Regions from separate parts of the Mesorhizobium sp. M0998 genome, predicted to be linked through region 3. Evidence: riboswitches for the same ligand, from Rfam matches in the RefSeq annotation. Region 3 holds a riboswitch; each other region holds the start of a gene.

Region 1 (6,404 bases), on a different contig from region 3:
ATGGAACTAACGCCGCCAAACAGGCGGAGGCCACGGCTAGCCAAGCATTTGGGCAGGGCGAAGCCGCAGAGGGGCTACCGACGCTTCATCTAAATGACGCCGAGGGGTTGGCCGGAGTAGCCCTTGTGGATTTGCTGGTACGCGCCGGATTGACCTCCTCCAAAGGGGAAGCGCGAAGGGCGATCTCGGGACGAGGTGTGCGGATCAACGGCAACGTTGTCGAGGTTGATACAATGATATCTTCCCAAGACCTCCCGATCCGGCTTTCGCTCGGCCGGAAGCGCCACACTGTTGTAAAGTAGGGTTTCAGCAAATGCTGTCGCAGAAATTCTGCCCGCTTAGCGGATATTGCAGACATTCGCGTCGAGTTCCCTGAGGAATGTCGAGAGACACTCCTCAGGGGGTAGTTAAGGCCGCCAAGTTTTCTGGGTTAGCAGGCGCGCCACTGTGGCAGCTTGGCTTGTATGGCGAGGCCATGGTTGAGTGAGGCGAACCAAATCCAGCCCCGCGGTCGATCCCGAAGCTTCCCACAATGGCGAAGAGAACATCTTCACTGGTTCCTTTTCAGCACAAGACCTTCCGTTCGCTATGGTCGGCTGCACTCATTTCGAACCTTGGCACCCTAGTGGAAGGTGCGGCGGCAGCTTGGCTGATGACGAGCATCGCCACCTCCCATGGAATGGTGGCGCTCGTCCAGTCATCGACCACCCTCCCCTACATGATCTTCTCGCTCGCGGCGGGAGCGCTCGCGGACAAGTTTGACCGTCGCCGGATCATGTTGACTGCGCAACTGCTGATGGTCTGCGTATCCGCCTTCCTGGCGTTCCTGACCTATGCGGGGAATGACACCCTGGACCCTTCTGGGTCTCACCTTCCTAGTCGGCTGTGGTTGGGCATTGCACAATCCCTCTTGGCAAGCCTCCATGGGAGATATCCTGCCTCGCGAACACCTGCCAAGCGGGGTGCGCTCAACGGCATGAGCTACAATCTCATGCGCAGCATCGGGCCGGCGATTGGCGGCATAATCGTGGCCACAGCCGGTGCGGCCTTCGCGTTCCTCTTCAACGTCCTTTGCTACTTCGCTCTGATCGCTGCGCTGTTGCGATGGAAAGCCGAACGGGCACGACAAGCGCTGCCGCGGGAGGCTTTCGGCAGTGCGATGGCGGCGGGCTTCCGTTACGTGCTCTTGTCGCCGAACCTTCTCAAGGTGATGTGCCGGAGTTTCATTTTCGGCCTCACCGCCGTTGTCATTTTGGCTCTCCTGCCGTTGGTCGCTCGCGAACAGATCAAAGGGACCGCAGTCACCTACGGCGTGATGCTCGGCTTCTTCGGCCTGGGAGCGATTTGCGGCGCGCTCCTCATCGGGCGGTCCGAGAAGTTCTCTCCAACGAATGGGTCATTCGCGGTGCGTTCTTTGTATTGGCGATCAGCTGCTTCTTTCGGGCATGGAGCGAGCACGTTGGGCTGAGCTGTCTCAACCTCATGCCAGCCGGTGCGGCCTGGATTCAATCATTCTCGCTGTTTAACGTCACAGTGCAGCTTTCGGCGCCGCGGTGGGTGGTTGGACGCGCCCTCTCTCTATCAGACGGCCACATACGGCGGCATGGCGGCGGGAAGCTGGCTTTGGGGCGAACTGGCGGATGTCCAAGGTGTTTCGGGAGCCTTGCTCGTCCGCCAGCTGGTTTTTGTCATTGGGGGACTGATGGGCATCCTTCTGCGTCAGCCCGATTTTGAAACGCTCAATCTGGATCCGACCAACAAGTTCAGCGAACCGACGCTGCAACTTGACCTGCGGCCACGAAGCGGTCCGATCATGGTGATGGTCGACTATCGTGTCGATCAGAGAGATCCAGACTCGCCCACAATAATTATCTCAATTTCAGCAGTAATTTTTGATCGCCCATTCGTGCTGTGTACCAGCCCTGTGTCTTGCGCAAGTGGTCACGAACGGCTGCCGGAGCCTCGAAGACGCCCTAAAAACACATGCTGCGATTTTTGAACACGCTTGACGATTAGATTAATTCATCCACAATGCGTGTGTTGAACACGCGAGGTGAGTTATGAACATGAAAGAGCTTAGGGTTCGACTGGGCATGACTCAAAAAGATTTGGCAGAGCAGATGGCAACGACGCAACAGACTGTGGCCCGTTGGGAAACAGGCAAAACGCAGTTGAACGTCGAGCAGATCAAGGACCTTTGTCTCACGTTGAAATGCACGGTCGAGGAGCTGCTGGGCTGGAAGATTGATGTCGAGGAGTGGCGCACGAGCCCGTTTGCAATTGCCGATGCCGAAACGCGATACGGCACGCTCAGAATCAAGACGACTGTTGGCAGCCGCCAATATCCTATTGATGAAAAGGCGCGTGAATCGATTTTACGTCAGTTGAAGGAACTTCATAATCTTCGTAGAAATAACACAAGCAGACCATGGCTGTATTGTTGGAGCCTTGACAACAAGATACTCTTGATAAATCCGCAATATGTCCGCACCATTGAGCTTATCGGTGAAGATGTAGAGGAGATGCCAGAGTATTATCATCCAGAAATCTATCGGGCTTTGGATGACTGGGATAAGGGTGAGGTTTCAGGAAAGCTGAAGAAAGAATGCGATGCCATCATCGCAGAGATGGGTGATCAGGAAGCCGTGCGCATGGCCTCCTATGTTCGCGTCACATATGACGGCGGAGAAGATGAGTGGAACTTCTTGGATGAAGAAACCGCTACGACTTTCTTCGGATTGGAAGCTGCGACCTTTGACGTTCCCCAGTGTAGTTTCGCCGAAGTGGAGGAAGAAGGTTACTACCGAGCGCGATACGCCAACCTTGATCGCGTCGCGGTGATGGAGGTTCCAAGCGACCGTTATCACAGATTGACCGCGCCCGAGGAAGCTTAGAACCATCCACGAAGGGCGCATGTTAAATCTCGACCTTGCGTGGTGCGTTTTCAGTACGAGATGACGTTAAGCGTAGGTAGTGGCAGGTAAGAGTGCTCGACCAGACGCTCAACTGCCTCCTCAATATCGCTGCCGATGTGCCGCAGGACACGTCCACGGGAGCGTGGATAGGCGTGAAGTTCCTGCACTCCACGGTCCGCTCTCCCATCGCCGGTGTGTGCCCGACGCCATCTTGTGGACGAGCTTGGCCGCCTGCACCCGGTTGTATTCCGGCTTGCGGTCCGCCTGGGCGGTCCGCCGCGATGGCTATCTCCATGTCAATCGGCGCCGAACTTTGACTGCCCGCTGCTTTTGATGAATTTGGCGAGGTCCCGCGCATAATCACTCTTGGTCTTCTCCTTGAGGCCCTGTGTCGCGAACTTGTGGTCCAGCAGGGCAAACAGGTCCAAGTCCCCTTCCGCCTGTGGCGCCGGCTTGCCCTCACCGCCCTCGGCTTCCCAATTGGGGACCGCTTCTGCGCGCTGCACCGTGGCGATTGTCCGCCCAAGACGCATCACAAGATCGAACGCCAAACCGTGCGCGTGCACGACGATTTGCCGCTCAGGCCTCATTTGGACAGGACTTGAGCTGGCCCGGTGGTTTGAGCCGGGTTACCTTGAGCCGGTGGGCTGCGAACAAGCAGTTCGAGACATTGGCCTCGATCACTTCGCAACACGCCGCTGCGCCTGGCCTCGGTGTGCTCCCCCGAAATCGTTGTGTCATATCACCGAGGGCATCACGGCCAACAGCTTCCACATGGGCAACAGCCTCGCCATTGAGCCGAATATGGTCGCGAGCAGATCACCAACGAAGCGGTCGGAACCTCGGAGCCGAAGTTCGACGCCGAGGTGGTTCGCATGATGCGCTAAGCAGCACCACGGCGCTTGCCGGTATGTTTGCTGCCGGCAGCCGACGAACTCCTATCCTCCTGGACAAGGGCGCCGTGCGTCATTGCTTTGATTTACCGGCCGCTCAAGGCTTCCACAGTTTTCGCTTTCGAGGCGACCTTTGGAACATGCCAACGGAAATTTAACATAACGACATAAACATTTCTTTATGCGGCGTTGACAAAGAAGCGAACTGCTGTAATTGTCTCCCGCGTCGTGGTTCTCCGTACGGCGCTGCCGCAGCGGAGCTAAGAGGGAAGCCGGTGCGATGCCGGCGCTGCCCCCGCAACTGTTAGCGGCGAGCCAACCCCACTCATGTCACTGAGGCGAATAGCCTTGGGAAGACGGGTAGAGGCTATGACCCCGCGAGCCAGGAGACCTGCCACGGCGAATTACGTCCACGGGCGGGGTGTCTCGGTGGCCGCTGCAGCCTGGCGTTCGTGCCGGCCTGCTAGCGCCTTCCTTGTCACCGACGCCCCAACCATCGGGGTCTGGCATGACTGTCTCTCAGCAAATTCCTGTAGCAACGCTCGGCGTGCCCCGATTCGGTCGTCGGCGAGAACTGAAATTCGCGCTTGAAAGCTACTGGTCCGGAAAATCGTCCGCTGCCGACCTTCTCACGACCGCGAAGGCGCTCCGTGCCGCTAGCTGGGAGGAGCAGCACGATCGCGGCGTGTCGAAAATCCCGTCGAACGACTTCTCGCTCTACGACCATGTGCTCGACACCGCAGCCATGGTCGGCGCCGTTCCATCCCGTTACGGCTGGAATAGCGGCGAGGTTCCACTTGACATCTACTTCGCAATGGCGCGGGGCAACCAGGGTCAGACGGAGGATTGTCGACACGCTGGTCACCAGCAGGCGGCTCATCGGTCTGATTTAACCGCGATGGAAATGACCAAGTGGTTTGACACCAACTATCACTACATTGTGCCGGAACTCAACGATGATCAGACGTTCGCCCTCTCGTCGACGAAACCGGTCGATTACTTCATCGAGGCTAAAGCTCTCGGCGTTCACACACGCCCAGTCATCCTTGGACCGATCACCTTCCTCAAGCTGGCGAAATCGCCTGCCGAAGGATTCGATCCCATCGCGCTCCTGCCGCGGCTGCTGCCCGTCTACGAGCAACTCCTGCAGAGGCTGAAGCTGTCTGGAGCCGACTGGGTGCAGATCGATGAGCCAGCGCTTGTCCTCGATCTGAACCCGAACGAACGAGCTGCGTTCGAATTCGCCTATGGCCAGCTGTCGAAAGCCGCGCCCGAGCTGAAGATCATGCTGGCTACCTATTTCGGGCCGCTGGGAGACAATCTCGAAACCGCGGTTTCTCTGCCCCTGGCCGGGCTGCATATTGATCTCGTGCGCGCTCCCGAGCAGCTGGAAACGGTGGGTCGGCTCGCACCGAAGGATCTGGTGCTCTCGCTTGGCTTGATCGATGGCCGCAACGTCTGGCGTGCGAACCTGCCCGCCATTCTCGACCGCATCAAACCGATCGTCGCCGGCTGGCCCTTGGACCGCGTCGAGATCGCGCCTTCTTGCTCGATGCTGCATGTGCCGATCGACCTCCGCATGGAGACGGAACTCGACGCGGACATCAGGTCGTGGCTCGCCTTCGCGACCCAGAAGACCGACGAGTTGGTGTTGCTGGCCCAGGCCCTGACTCAAGGCAGGGATGCGGTGGCAGGCGCGTTGAAAGCGTCTGCCGAGGCTGCCGCCACTCGCGTGACATCCACGAAGATCCATGACCCGCTTGTTGAGGGACGGATCGCCAGCATTGACGACAGCATGAAGCGACGAGAGAGCGCTTTTGCCGAGCGCTCCAGAGTCCAGGCCGGCACGCTCGGGCTGCCGCCGTTCCCGACGACGACCATCGGGTCCTTCCCGCAGACGCCGCAGGTACGCAGGGCGCGGGCCGCTCATGCGAAGGGCCAGCTGAGCTATGTCGACTACGAGACCTTCCTGAAGAAGGAGATCGAGGCTGCAATTCGCTGGCAGGAAGAGATCGGGCTGGACGTGCTGGTGCACGGTGAGTTCGAACGAAACGACATGGTACAGTATTTCGGCGAGCAGCTGTCCGGCTTCGCCTTCACCCAGCATGCCTGGGTGCAGAGCTATGGGTCGCGTTACGTGCGCCCCCCCATCATCTTCGGCGACGTATCGAGGCCCAAGCCGATGACGCTGCGCTGGTGGCAATTCGCCCAGTCGCTTACGGAAAACGCTGTGAAGGGAATGCTCACAGGCCCGGTGACCATTCTCAACTGGTCTTTTGTTCGCGACGACGTACCCCGCTCCGAAGCATGCCGCCAGATCGCGCTCGCCATCCGCGACGAGGTGACGGATCTCGAATGGTCCGGCGCAAGGATGATCCAGATCGATGAGGCCGCGTTTCGCGAAGGATTGCCACTGCGCCAGTCTGACTGGAAAGACTATCTCGACTGGGCTGTCGAATGCTTCCGGATCGCTTCAACGGGTGTAAAGGACGCGACTCAAATCCATACCCACATGTGCTACTCGGAGTTCAACGAGATCATCGACGCGATCGCTGAAATGGATGCGGATGTCATTTCGATTGAGACGTCGCGCTCG
Region 2 (6,404 bases), on a different contig from region 3:
AAAGGCGGCCGTGGTCTTGCCCTTGCCCGGTCCGGTGTTGACGATCAGCAGCCCCTTCTTGACCGTCTTGGCCGCGACCTCGGCGTCCTGCACCGCCTTGCGCTTGGCCATCTTGGCGCGGTGGCGTTCCTCGTCCTTGGGATCGATAGTATCAGCCATGTCATTTCACCTTGAGCGGCAGCCCCGCCACCATCAAAAGCACGGTGCCGGCAACAGCCGCGACGTCCTGGTTCAGCCGGCCGGCGGCGTCGCGAAACCGTCTTGCCAGCGCATTGTCCGGCACGATGCCCTGGCCGACCTCGTTGGACACCACGAACCACGGCCCACGCGGCCGCGACAGCACATCGGCCAGCCTCCGGCATTCGGCCTCGACATCATGGTCGGCCAGCATATGGTTGGTCAGCCACAGCGTCAGGCAATCGATCAGCACCGGCTGGCCGTCAGGCAGCGCTCCGATCGCGCCGGCAAGGTCGAGCGGCGCATCGATGGTCGTCCAGCCGGCGCCGCGGCGCGAGCGGTGCAGCGCGATGCGCTGGCGCATCTCGTCGTCATAGGCTTGCGCCGTGGCGATATAGCTCCAAGGCGGCGGGCCGACCGTCACCAGGCTCTCGGCATGCGCGCGCTTGCCGGGGCGCGCCCCGCCGATGACCCGGGGCAGTGCCCCCGCCGCGCGGTCAGGCAAAGCTGTCGCGCAGGCTGGTCGCCGTGCCCGTGAAGCGTCCGCGCACCACGCCGACGACCGCGCCGAGCACCAGCCAGAACACCAGGTTGGTCAGCGTCACCGCCACCACGAACTGGTGGTGCAGGCCTTCCGGGATCGCCGTCTCGAAGCTATCGGGCTGCGGCGCGCCGACAATATGCGGCGCCACGATCAACGCTACGGCAAGGATCGCCAGCGGCAACGATCTGCGGAAGGCGATAAGGCCGAGCCCGGCGGCGGTCGCCACCACTGTTGCCCACCACCAGATCTGGCGTTGGACAAGGTCGGCCGCCGGCATCGCCGGCAGTTCCGGCGGCAGGCCGAGGCCCGGCGCCAGCGTGAACACGGCAAAGCCGGCAAGCCCCCAGAACAGGCCCTGGCGCCAGTTGCCGATGCCGCCGGCGAATTCCGAAACCGCGATCAGGACCAGCGCAAAGCCGATGCCGGTGACGATATTGGCAACGACGCTGAAGCCGAAGCGCTCGAAACCGTCGGCCGGCGCCCAGCCTTCGTCTTCCGCCGGAGCCATTGCTTCAGCCGGTGCCGGCGCGGCGCTGCTCATAGCCGTCGTGCCCGCGGCGTTTTCGGCCGGTGCCGCAGGTGCCGCGGCATGGTCATGGCCGCCGCCGGCCTGTTCGTAGACTTCCGCCTTCAGGATGAGCGGCACCGTGGCATAGGCTTGCATGCAGGCGAGAGCCACGCCGGCCACAAGCCCTGCGATCGCCGCGATGAACACGACGTTGCGAAACAGTGTCATGATGTCAGCCCCTTGTCAGTGGCAGGGAAAGCCCATCGAATGGCGATAGTCGTGCGCGGCATTGTGGACCGCATCGATATGCGAGAAGCCGACAAAGCCCATGACGAAAATGCCGAGGAATGCAGCAAGCGCCAGCTGCATGAGACGCGACTGCGAGGAGGCGGAAGCGCCGAGCGAAACGGAAGCGGTATTCATGTCTTGTCCTTTCGCCCTCCACCCGAGGGCATAGAAGTCAGTTTCCTGTCGCCGGCAGGTCTCCTGGCTCGCGGATCAGCGCCCTTCCCCACCTTCCCGAAGGCGAACCTTCAGTGGCATATGGAGAGGACTACCGCACACAGTTGCGGGGGCAGCCACGGCATTGGGCAAACAATTTCGCCCGCACCGCATTCCCTCTTGGTTCCAAACGGAACCGACGACATCAGCGACTATAGGCAGAATCGCCGCGCCCGGCAAACCAAATTCCGCCGGATCGTGTGGCGAATGCGCCGCCTCGCCAAGTTCGCAGACCGGCGCCGCGATTGACAATTTTCGCAGCCGGGTGTCGGCTGGCGGATGGGGAGGAAGCCGGCATGCAACCCAGCCCGAACAAGCGATTCCCTACAACGGCCTGACGCGGCCCGAGCCGACGCTGCCGTCAAACAGCCTATTGGGACATCGCAGCCTATCAGCGCGATCTCGAGGCCATCTGGTATCGCAACTGGCTGCTCGTCTGCCGCGACGCGAAGCGCTCGCCGATCCGGCCGCCGATATCGACAACATCGTCGCGTTCGGTACCCAGGTGCTGGAGGAGGATGCTGATATCTGCGAGGTCAACCAGATGGGCCTGCGCTCGATGCGCCACAAGGCCGGCGTGCTGATGCCCGAGGAATACGACTTGCACCGCTTCCACAACTGGGTGCGCGAGCGCCATGCGGCGCTCGCACATCAAAGCGATTTGGGCAGATAACGCCAGGTGACGAAGCCGCAGGCCACCGCCAGCAGCCCGAGCGTCGCGAAAACCGCGCCCAGGCCGAAGAACGCCAGCACGCCGGCCAAAGGCTTTCCGGCTGTGGCCTAAAGCAGCCCTGATGCCGACCGGCGCCAACACGACGCAAGGTCCTGCTTCTTTTGACGGTGGCAACCGTGATAGTCGTCTTGCCGGGGCTGAATCAAGACAGCGAGACCATGAGCATCGACACGCCGACCGCAGCCGTTCAGGATCAACCGAAGTCGAAGCGCATCGCCGTTATCGACATTGCACGCGGCATCGCTTTGCTTGCCATGGCGAGCTATCATTTCACCTGGGACGTCGAATTCTTCGGCTACACCGATCCCGGCCTCACCGCCTTCGGCTGGTGGAAAATCTACGCGCGCTGCATCGCCTCGAGCTTCCTGTTCCTGGTCGGCATCAGCCTCTATCTCGCCCATGGCAAAAAAATCCGCTGGACCGGCTTCTGGAAGCGCTTCGCCATGGTTGCCGGGGCAGCGCTCGCAATATCGCTGGTCACCCGCATCGCCACGCCCGACGGCTTCATCTTCTTCGGCATATTGCATGAGATCGCGCTCGCCAGCCTGCTCGGCCTGGCGTTCCTGCGCCTGCCGGCGCTGCTGACGCTGCTTGTCGCCGTATTCGTCGTCGCTGCGCCTTTCTACCTGCGATCCGAAACGTTCGATCATCCGGCTTTGTGGTGGGTCGGCCTGTCGGCGACCAACCCGCGCTCCAACGACTACGTGCCGCTGCTGCCCTGGTTCGGCGCCGTACTTGCCGGCATCGCGGTTACCAAGCTCGCCGCCACCTCCGGCGCGCTGACGCGGCTGTCGGCATTGGCGCCCGGCCGCTGGGCAAATCCGCTGGTCTTCATCGGCCGGCACAGCCTTGCTTTCTATCTGATCCATCAGCCGGTGCTGATCGGCTCGGTCTGGCTGTTTTCGCAATTCATGCCGGCGCAGGCCGAAACCAGGGAGGTGCGTTTTCTGAAATCCTGCCAGATATCCTGCGAGCAGGCACGCGACACCGAGTTCTGCTCCAGCTATTGTGCCTGCATGCTGGACACTCTCCAGGGCGAAGCCTCGCTTGACCGGCTCTACAGCGACGACCAGTCCCCAGAGTGGAAGGCGCATATTGGCGAGCTCGCCGGCACCTGCACCGCCCAAACCGAGGCGGCGGAACCGGGAACGCGCTAATCGAGGGAGGACAATAATGAGCGACAGTCACCCGAAACCCATGCAGCAAAATCCTGGGCAGCCGAAGCTGGGGCACATCCCATGGCCGCCGCTGATCTATATCGCTGCCATCATCGTCAGCGTCGCGCTAGGGCTGTTCTATCCGCTGCCGTGGATCGGCGATCTTCTCGGCGACATCCTGTTCGCCGCCGGCCTTGTGGGGTTGGTGGCGGTTGCCGCGCTCTGGTTCACGGCAATCCGCACCATGATCCGCGCCAAGACGACGCTCAACCCGAACGGCGTGCCTGACCATCTGGTGACCACCGGACCCTTCGCCGTCAGCCGCAACCCGATCTACCTCGCCAACACGCTGCTGCTGGTCAGCCTCGCCTTTGTCACTGGGATCGCCTGGTTCCTGCCGCTGGCAGTCATCGCGGCGTTCCTGACGCAGAAGCTGACGATCGAGAGCGAGGAGAAGGTGCTGACGGCCAAATTCGGCAAGAAATACCGGGACTACGCCAAAAGGGTGCGGCGCTGGATTTGAGCCGAGGCTGACACCGGCTTAGGTGGTGACGCCGAGCTCCACCAGCCGCTCGACGCAGGATTCCTCGGCCTGGTCGAGCTCTGCCAGGGTCTCTTCGAGGTCGCGGCGTTTCTGGCGGAGATCCTCGCGCTTTTCCTCGATGCGCTTGATCATCAGTTTGAGCTGGCCTACCTCGCCGGGCGGCTCCCTGTACATCTGGATGATCTCGCGGATCTCGTTGATCGAGAAGCCGAGTCTTTTTCCCCGCATGATCTGGCGGATGAGATGCCGGTCCGACGGACGGAACAGCCGCGTGCGGCCGCGTCTTACCGGCTGCACCAGCCCTTCGTCCTCATAGAAGCGCAACGTCCGCGTCGACACGTCGAATTCGCGGGTCAGCTCCGTGATCGAATAATATTCCCGCATCGTCACTCCAATGCCCCGGCCACGCCGCGAGTTCCAACTGGCCGGCGCCGCCAGCGCCCAGGCGCGTACCAGAATCGGCGGACAAGGCACCTTTCAAAGCCTCGCATGGCATTTACGTAAAAGTCAATTGAGGTGACGTTCAGCGCACGCCGAACCACCATGTGGCGAGCCCGAGAAAGGCAAAGAAACCGACGACATCGGTGACTGTGGTGACGAAAACCGCCGAAGCCACAGCCGGATCGATCTTGAAGCGGTCGAGCAGCAGCGGGATAAGGATGCCCGCCAGAGCCGCCACGAACATATTGATGATCATCGCAGCCGCAATGATGCCGCCGAGATTGCGATCGTGGAACCAGGCAGCAGCCACGAGGCCGATCAGGATGGCAAAGATGATGCCGTTGATGAAGCCCACCCCGATTTCGCGGCGGATGATGCGGCCGGCATTGTAGATGTCGAGGTCCCTGGTCGCCAGCGCCCGCACCGTGACAGTCATGGTCTGCGAGCCGGCATTGCCGCCCATGCCGGCGACGATCGGCATCAGCACCGCCAGCGCCACGATATGCTCGATGGTGCGGTCGAACAGGCCGATCACCGAGGCCGCCAGGAAAGCCGTCAAAAGATTGACCAGCAGCCACGGCACGCGCGAGCGCGAGGTCGAAAAGATGCTGTCCGAGAGTTCTTCGTCGCCGACGCCGCCCATGCGCAGCAGATCTTCCTCGGCCTCCTGCTGGATGACGTCGACGACGTCGTCGATGGTCAGCACGCCGACCAGCCGCTCGTTCTCGTCGACGACGGCGGCGGACAGAAGATCGTATTGTTCGAATTCGCGTGCCGCCTCCTCCTGGTCCATGGTGGCCGGGATGGCATGCCTAGTCTCATGCATGACCTCTTCGACCTTGACCGAGCGCTTGGTACGCAGGATCTGGTCGAGGTCGATGGCGCCGAGCAGCTTGAAGCTCGGATCGATGACGAAGATCTGGCTGAAACGGTCGGGAAGATTGTTGTCCTCGCGCATGTAGTCGATGGTCTGGCCGATCGTCCAGAACGGCGGCACCGCGACGAACTCGGTCTGCATGCGGCGGCCGGCGGTCTCTTCGGGATAGTCAAGCGAACGCCGCAGCCTGATCCTCTCGGTGAACGGCAGCTGCGACAGGATCTCGTCCTGGTCCTCCTGGTCGAGGTCTTCGAGAATGTAGACCGCGTCATCGGAATCGAGATCCTGCACCGCCTGGGCGATCTGCGCATTGGGCAGACTGTCGACGATGTCGCGGCGGATCGCCTCGTCAACCTCGGTCAGCGCGGAAAAATCGAAATCCTTGCCCAGCAATTCGACCAGCGCGCGTCGCTGTTCCGGGTGCAGGGCCTCGAGCAGGTGGCCGAGTTCCGACTGGTGCAGATCGTCGACTTCGCGCTTCAGCGTCAGCGTATCGCGATCGGCGATCGCGGCACCGATCTGGGCGAGGAACGACGACAGGATGACGCCGTCCTCGTCATAGATGTCGGCGCGGCGCTCCTCGGCCGCCCGGGCGCCGGTCATCTGTTCGTCCTGGCCTTCCACCAGCGCCTCCCGCCATCGGATTTCCGGATAAGGTGCCTGTCAGGTCTAGACCATGATCCTGACAATCGGAATCGATTTTGCGAAAGGACCATGCACAACGACAAATTGCTACAGCGCCGTTCGCGCGTCCAAACGACGCGGCGCATACCGGATGGTAGGAGGAGAGGACGTTCTACAAACCTGCGGCGCTGCAAACCTTCGCGGCGGCAGGTAAAGGGCAGCGTATCTCCCCGCCCCGGTCAACCAGATGGGCAGATCGACACTGATTCAAAAACGGCGAGGCCGAGGGTGCGACGGC
Region 3 (6,404 bases):
GTGTCGACATAGTCGCGATATTCGCGATACCGATCCGAGCAATCCGCGCCAAGGGCCACATTCCAATCCGGATATGCCGTATCGGCATAAAGATACCAACCGGAATCCAGATCCCAAAGTCGGCCCGTCGTGGTTACCCTGCACATGACATCTGTCTTCACGCCCTCAAGGCGGCAGGACACCCAATAGGCTTCCGCCGAGCTGCCCCAGGCGGCAACGGCACCCATGCCTGCCACTCCGGCAGCAAAACCGGCAGCAACATGCAGGGCGCTCCGCATCTTCACCGATCCACCTCCCCGAAGACGATATCGAGGGAGCCAAGCACAGCGGTGACGTCGGCCAACATGTGGCCGCGGCACAAAAAGTCCATGGCTTGCAGATGCGCAAAGCCGGGCGCGCGCAGCTTGCAGCGATAGGGTTTGTTGGTGCCGTCGGAGACGAGATAGACGCCGAACTCGCCTTTCGGCGCCTCGACGGCCGCATAGACCTCGCCGGCCGGCACGCGGTAGCCTTCGGTATAGAGTTTGAAGTGATGGATCAGCGCTTCCATCGAGCGCTTCATCGCCGCGCGCTTCGGCGGCACCACCTTGCCGTCGAGGTTAGACACCGGTCCGCTGCCTTCCTTGCCGAGCAACAAGTCGACGCATTGGCGCATGATCTTGGCCGACTGTCGCATCTCTTCCATGCGCACCAGATAACGGTCGAAACAGTCACCGTTCTTGCCGATCGGAATGTCGAAATCCATCTCGGCATAGCATTCGTAGGGCTGCGATTTGCGCAGGTCCCACGGCGCGCCCGAGCCGCGCACCATGACGCCGGAAAAACCCCAGGCCCAGGCGTCGGCCAGAGACACCGTCGCGATGTCGACATTGCGCTGCTTGAAGATGCGGTTGCCGGTCAAGAGTGAGTCGAGGTCGTCGACCGATTTCAGGAACGGGTCGATCCAGCTGCCGATGTCCTCGATCAGCTTCTGCGGCAGGTCCTGGTGGACGCCGCCGGGGCGGAAATAGGCGGCATGCATGCGCGAGCCGCTGGCACGCTCATAGAACACCATCAGCTTTTCGCGTTCGACGAAGCCCCACAGCGGCGGCGTCAGCGCGCCGACATCCATCGCCTGCGTCGTCACGTTGAGGATATGCGACATGATGCGGCCGATTTCCGAATAGAGAACTCGGATCAACTGGCCCCGCTTCGGCACCTCGATGCCGAGCAACCGCTCGGCGGCGAGCGCAAAGGCGTGCTCCTGGTTCATCGGCGCGCAATAATCGAGCCGGTCGAGATAGGGCACGGCCTGCAGATAAGTCTTGGCCTCGATCAGCTTTTCCGTGCCGCGATGCAACAGCCCGATATGCGGATCGACGCGATCGACGACTTCGCCGTCAAGCTCCAGCACCAGGCGCAAAACGCCGTGCGCCGCTGGATGTTGCGGGCCAAAATTGATGTTGAAGTTGCGAACGGAGGTTTCAGCCATTTACTGCTTTGCCTTTTCGTCGCCTGGAAGGACGTAATCCGTACCTTCCCACGGAGACAGAAAATCGAAATTGCGGAATTCCTGCTTGAGCTCCACCGGCTCGTAGATGACGCGCTTGGCTTCGTCGTCGTAACGCACCTCGACGAAGCCGGTCAGCGGAAAGTCCTTGCGCAGCGGATGGCCTTCAAAGCCGTAATCGGTCAAAATCCGCCGCAGATCCGGATGGCCTGAAAACAGCACGCCGTAAAGATCGTAGGTCTCGCGCTCGAACCAGTCGGCGCCGGGATAAATCCCGGTGATCGACGGCACCAGCGTCTCTTCGTCGGCTTGGACCTTTATGCGGACGCGGATATTCTGCCTCGGCGACAGCAGATGATAGACCACATCGAAGCGCTTTGCCCGCGACGGATAATCGGCGCCGCAAACGTCAATGATCGAAATGAACTGGCATTTCGGGTCGTCGCGCAGGAAGGTCACCACCTCGATCAGGTCGCGCGGCTCGACCGAGATGGTGAGTTCGCCATAGGCGAACCCCGCCGCGCCGATCCGGCCGATCAGCTTCTCGCCGAGATAGGTCGAGAGGTCATTCAACGCCTGGGTCATGCCGCTCACCGCTCGATCGTGCCGGTGCGGCGGATCTTCTTCTGCAGCAGAAGGATGCCGTAAAGCAGCGCTTCGGCGCTCGGCGGGCAGCCGGGCACGTAGATGTCGACCGGCACGATGCGGTCGCAGCCGCGCACCACCGAATAGGAATAATGATAATAGCCGCCGCCATTGGCGCAGGAGCCCATCGAGATGACGTAGCGCGGCTCCGGCATCTGATCGTAGACCTTGCGCAGCGCCGGCGCCATCTTGTTGGTCAGCGTGCCGGCGACGATCATGATGTCGGACTGGCGCGGGGACGCGCGCGGCGCGACACCGAACCTCTCCGAGTCATAGCGCGGCATCGAAGTATGGATCATCTCGACGGCGCAGCAGGCGAGGCCAAAGGTCATGAACATCAGCGAGCCGCTGCGCGCCCAGGTGATCAGCGCCTCGGTCGAGGTGACGAGAAAGCCCTTGTCGGCGAGCTCGTTGTTGATCTCCAGGAAGAATGGATCGTCGGACCCGACCGGCCTGCCGGTGTTGGGGTCGATGAGGCCCTTGGGCTTCGGCGCGACGAGCGTACCGGAACTGTCGTTCAATCCCATTCCAGCGCTCCTTTTTTCCATTCATAGGCAAAGCCGATGGTCAGCACCGCCAAAAACACCATCATCGACCAGAAACCGAGCATGCCGATCTGACTGAACGACACCGCCCACGGAAACAGGAAGGCCACCTCCAGATCGAAGATGATGAACAGGATCGACACCAGGTAGAAGCGGATGTCGAATTTCATGCGGGCGTCGTCGAACGAGTTGAAGCCGCACTCATAGGCCGAAAGCTTTTCCGGATCGGGGTTGCGATAGGCCACCAGGAAGGGTGCGGCGAGCAGCGCCAGTCCGACGACCAGCGCCACGCCGATGAACAGGACGATGGGCAGGTACGAACTCAACAATGCGTTCATTCTGCAGCTTTCCGTTGCGGCCAATCCACTCTGATTACAGCACCGGACCCACTTGCGGAAGCGTGACAGTTTAACCACTGAACCGTTTTAAGGGGGCTCTATGCTGCAACGCGGCGAGGGTTAGCGCAGCGCTTTCGGCGAAGCAAGTCAAACCTTGTTCAAATCGCGGTGCTGGACGGCATATCCGGGAAAACTGGTCCGATCCGCTCCTGTTTGATTTCCTTCACTTTTTACTCCACTTTTCTCTCCTGACATGGATGCCGCCAAAACCCTGCTAGCATGGCACGGAATCGCAGGTCATTTTCTCTGTCCAAAATCGTCCGGATGCCGCCTTCATGAAGGAAAAAATCTCGCTTGCCATGGCCCGCCGCATTGCGCTGGCGGCACAGGGATTCAATGACCCGCGCCCCACCGGCACGCCTGACCGCCGGCATCTGGCCCGCGTGCTTGCCCGTACCGGCCTGCTGCAGATCGATTCCGTCAGCGCCGTGGTGCGCGCCCACTATATGCCGCTTTATTCGCGGCTTGGCCCTTACAAGCTGGCGTTGCTCGACAACGCCGCCGTCACGCGCAAGCGCATGGTCTTCGAGTATTGGGCGCATGAAGCCTCGTTCTTGCCGGTCGAGACCTATCCGCTGATGCGCTGGCGCATGCAGCGGGCCGAACGCGGCGACGAAATGTACAGCGGACTGGCCAAATGGGGCCGCGAGCACGCCGCCTATATCGAAGACATCTATCGCGAGGTCGCCGAACGAGGCCCGATCGCGGCGTCGGCTTTCGAAGGCCAGAAGGGTTCGGGCGGCTGGTGGGGCTGGAGCCATGCCAAGCATGCCTTCGAGTGGCTGTTCTGGGCCGGCCGCATCACCACGGCGCATCGCCGCGGCTTCGAGCGGTTCTACGATCTGCCGGAGCGCGTGCTGCCGCCGGCGGTACTCGCGCTACCGGTTCCCTGTCCCGAGGATGCTCACCGCGAATTGCTGCGCATCTCGGCCCGCGCCCACGGCATCGCCACGGCAGGCGACCTGCGCGACTATTTCCGCCTCTCGCCCGCCGACATCAAGGGCCGCATCGAGGAGTTGGTCGAGGCCGGCGACCTGTTGCCGGTGAGCGTCGAAGGCTGGAGCAAAACAGCCTATCTCCACAACGACGCCCGTTTGCCGCGCAGGATCGAGGCGCGCGCCTTGCTCGCGCCGTTCGATCCCGTCGTCTTCGAGCGGTCGCGCACCGAGCGCTTGTTCGACTTCCACTACCGCATCGAGATCTACACGCCGGCCGAAAAGCGCCGGTATGGCTATTATGTGCTGCCATTCCTGCTCGGCGACAGCATCGTCGGGCGCGTCGACCTCAGGGCCGACCGTCCGGCCGGCGTATTGCGCGTCCATGCCGCCTATGCGGAGCCCGGCGCCCCGCCACAAACCGCTGCCGAACTCTTCGAGGAATTGAAGCAGATGCAGGGCTGGCTCGGGCTTGAGCGCATCGAGGTGACCGCTGCCGGCGATTTGGGCCGGCCGCTCGCGGACATCGCCGCGCCATAGACGTGCGTTGACACGACTGCCTCCACAAGCCTAAATCGGTTCCAGACGGTCCCCTGCCCGCAACGGCAGGGGCCAAGAGGGAATGCGGTGCGAAATCTCGATTTCAAATCCGCGGCTGTCCCCGCAACTGTAAGCGACGAGCCAAGGCCGAAAACCACTGGGATATTCCCGGGAAGGCGGCACCCAGGCGATGACCCGCGAGCCAGGAGACCTGCCGTCTAGGACCTAAGAATCCGATGGCCTGGCGGGTTTTCCGGGCAAGGAGCCTGATTTGGAACGCGACAGCAGTTTTCCGGCTGAGACAGCGGATTTATTGTCCGGCCATGGTGATTCCCCGGCCGGCGTTACCGTCATCGTCTGCTCGTCCTGCCGTGACGAGACCGGTTCGGACGCTCATCCGCGCGCCGGCGAACTGCTCGCAGAGGACACGCGCCGCGCTGCTTCCAGCGAAAACATCAAAATCCGCGCCGTCGAATGCCTCGGCAATTGCAAGCGCCGGCTCAGCGCGGCCATGCTGCGCGACGGCTGCTGGAGTTACGTCTTCGGTGATCTGACCACGACCAGCGGCGCCGATCTCGTCACCGGGGCAAAGCTGTTCGCCACCTCGACGGATGGGCTCATTCCATGGCGCGGCCGTCCCGATTGCCTGAAGCGCGGCCTGGTTGCCCGCATCCCTCCCCTTGACCTGTTGAAGGACCTGACATGACCGCTGCCTCCCTTTCGCGCGTTCCCTGCACCGTGGTCACCGGCTTTCTCGGCGCCGGCAAGACGACGTTGATCCGCCATTTGCTCGAAAACGCCAAAGGCAAGCGCCTGGCCATCATCGTCAACGAGTTCGGCGACATCGGCATCGACGGCGAGATCCTGAAGGGCTGCGGCATCGACACCTGCCCCGAGGAAAACATCGTCGAGCTGGCCAATGGTTGCATCTGCTGCACCGTCGCCGATGATTTCGTCCCGGCGCTGGACCAGATCCTGTCGCTGACGCCGAGGGTCGACCACATCCTGATCGAGACATCCGGCCTCGCTTTGCCCAAGCCGCTGGTCCAGGCCTTCCAGTGGCCGTCGGTGAAAAGCCGCGTGACGGTGGACGGCGTCATTGCCGTGGTCGACGGACCGGCGCTGGCTGATGGCCGCGTAGCCAACGACATGGACGCCCTGCAGGCGCAGCGGGCGCAGGACGAGACGCTCGACCATGACGATCCGGTCGAGGAAGTGTTCGAAGACCAGCTCGCCTGCGCCGACCTGATCATCCTGTCGAAGAGCGACCTGATGGACGCAGCCGGCTCGGCCCGTGCCAATGCCGTCATCGGCAAGCACGTTGCGCGGGCGGTGAAGATCGTACCGACTTCGCAAGGCAAGGTCGACCCTTCGGTGCTGCTCGGCCTCGGCCTCGCCGTCGAGGACGACATCGAGAACCGCAAGACCCACCACGACGACGAGCTCGACCACGAACATGACGATTTTGACTCGTTCGTCATCGACATCGCATCTGTGTCCAACCCGAACGAGCTCGCACAACGCGTCGCCACGGCGGCGGAGGAAGAAAACGTGTTGCGCGTCAAGGGTTTCGTCGAAGTCGGCGGCAAGCCGATGCGGCTCCTGCTGCAGGCCGTCGGTCCGCGCGTCAACCACTATTACGACCGCGCCTGGACCGCTGAAGACGACCGCCGCTCGCGCCTCGTCGTCATCGGCCTGAAAGGGCTGAACCGCCCGGCCATCGAGCGTATCCTCGCCGGCTGACCCCAGGTACGAGCCGCGATGCACATCCTCACCACCACATCCGCCTCGCTCGACGATCTCGCCGAGCCTGTCGATCTCAGGCAAACGCCTGCGGATGTCGTGGCGCTGT

What was found. Region 3 has a riboswitch for cobalamin ahead of NKH59_RS16325 (DUF1636 family protein). Riboswitches for the same ligand answer to the same signal wherever they lie in the genome.
Region 1: another riboswitch for cobalamin. It lies ahead of metE (5-methyltetrahydropteroyltriglutamate--homocysteine S-methyltransferase); the one in region 3 lies ahead of NKH59_RS16325 (DUF1636 family protein).
Region 2: another riboswitch for cobalamin. It lies ahead of NKH59_RS30260 (CbtB domain-containing protein); the one in region 3 lies ahead of NKH59_RS16325 (DUF1636 family protein).

Annotation. Positions count from the first base shown of each region.
Region 1 is NZ_JAMYND010000048.1:3,725-10,128, forward strand. It holds gene tyrS (tyrosine--tRNA ligase) at 1-302, shown strand, start outside; partial or broken gene NKH59_RS28925 (MFS transporter) at 533-1,999, shown strand; gene NKH59_RS28930 (helix-turn-helix transcriptional regulator) at 2,061-2,894, shown strand; gene NKH59_RS28935 (hypothetical protein) at 3,212-3,466, opposite strand; cobalamin riboswitch at 4,021-4,221, shown strand; gene metE (5-methyltetrahydropteroyltriglutamate--homocysteine S-methyltransferase) at 4,317-6,404, shown strand, end outside.
Region 2 is NZ_JAMYND010000056.1:4,456-10,859, reverse strand. It holds gene cobO (cob(I)yrinic acid a,c-diamide adenosyltransferase) at 1-159, opposite strand, end outside; gene cobU (bifunctional adenosylcobinamide kinase/adenosylcobinamide-phosphate guanylyltransferase) at 161-682, opposite strand; gene NKH59_RS30265 (CbtA family protein) at 675-1,457, opposite strand; gene NKH59_RS30260 (CbtB domain-containing protein) at 1,473-1,652, opposite strand; cobalamin riboswitch at 1,689-1,886, opposite strand; gene NKH59_RS30255 (SRPBCC family protein) at 1,996-2,403, shown strand; gene NKH59_RS30250 (heparan-alpha-glucosaminide N-acetyltransferase) at 2,622-3,620, shown strand; gene NKH59_RS30245 (methyltransferase family protein) at 3,637-4,143, shown strand; gene NKH59_RS30240 (MerR family transcriptional regulator) at 4,162-4,548, opposite strand; gene mgtE (magnesium transporter) at 4,688-6,085, opposite strand.
Region 3 is NZ_JAMYND010000015.1:42,015-48,418, forward strand. It holds gene NKH59_RS16295 (hypothetical protein) at 1-284, opposite strand, end outside; gene NKH59_RS16300 (NADH-quinone oxidoreductase subunit D) at 281-1,471, opposite strand; gene NKH59_RS16305 (NADH-quinone oxidoreductase subunit C) at 1,472-2,074, opposite strand; gene NKH59_RS16310 (NuoB/complex I 20 kDa subunit family protein) at 2,080-2,661, opposite strand; gene NKH59_RS16315 (NADH-quinone oxidoreductase subunit A) at 2,652-3,017, opposite strand; gene NKH59_RS16320 (winged helix-turn-helix domain-containing protein) at 3,353-4,552, shown strand; cobalamin riboswitch at 4,582-4,785, shown strand; gene NKH59_RS16325 (DUF1636 family protein) at 4,824-5,258, shown strand; gene cobW (cobalamin biosynthesis protein CobW) at 5,255-6,295, shown strand; gene NKH59_RS16335 (cobaltochelatase subunit CobN) at 6,314-6,404, shown strand, end outside.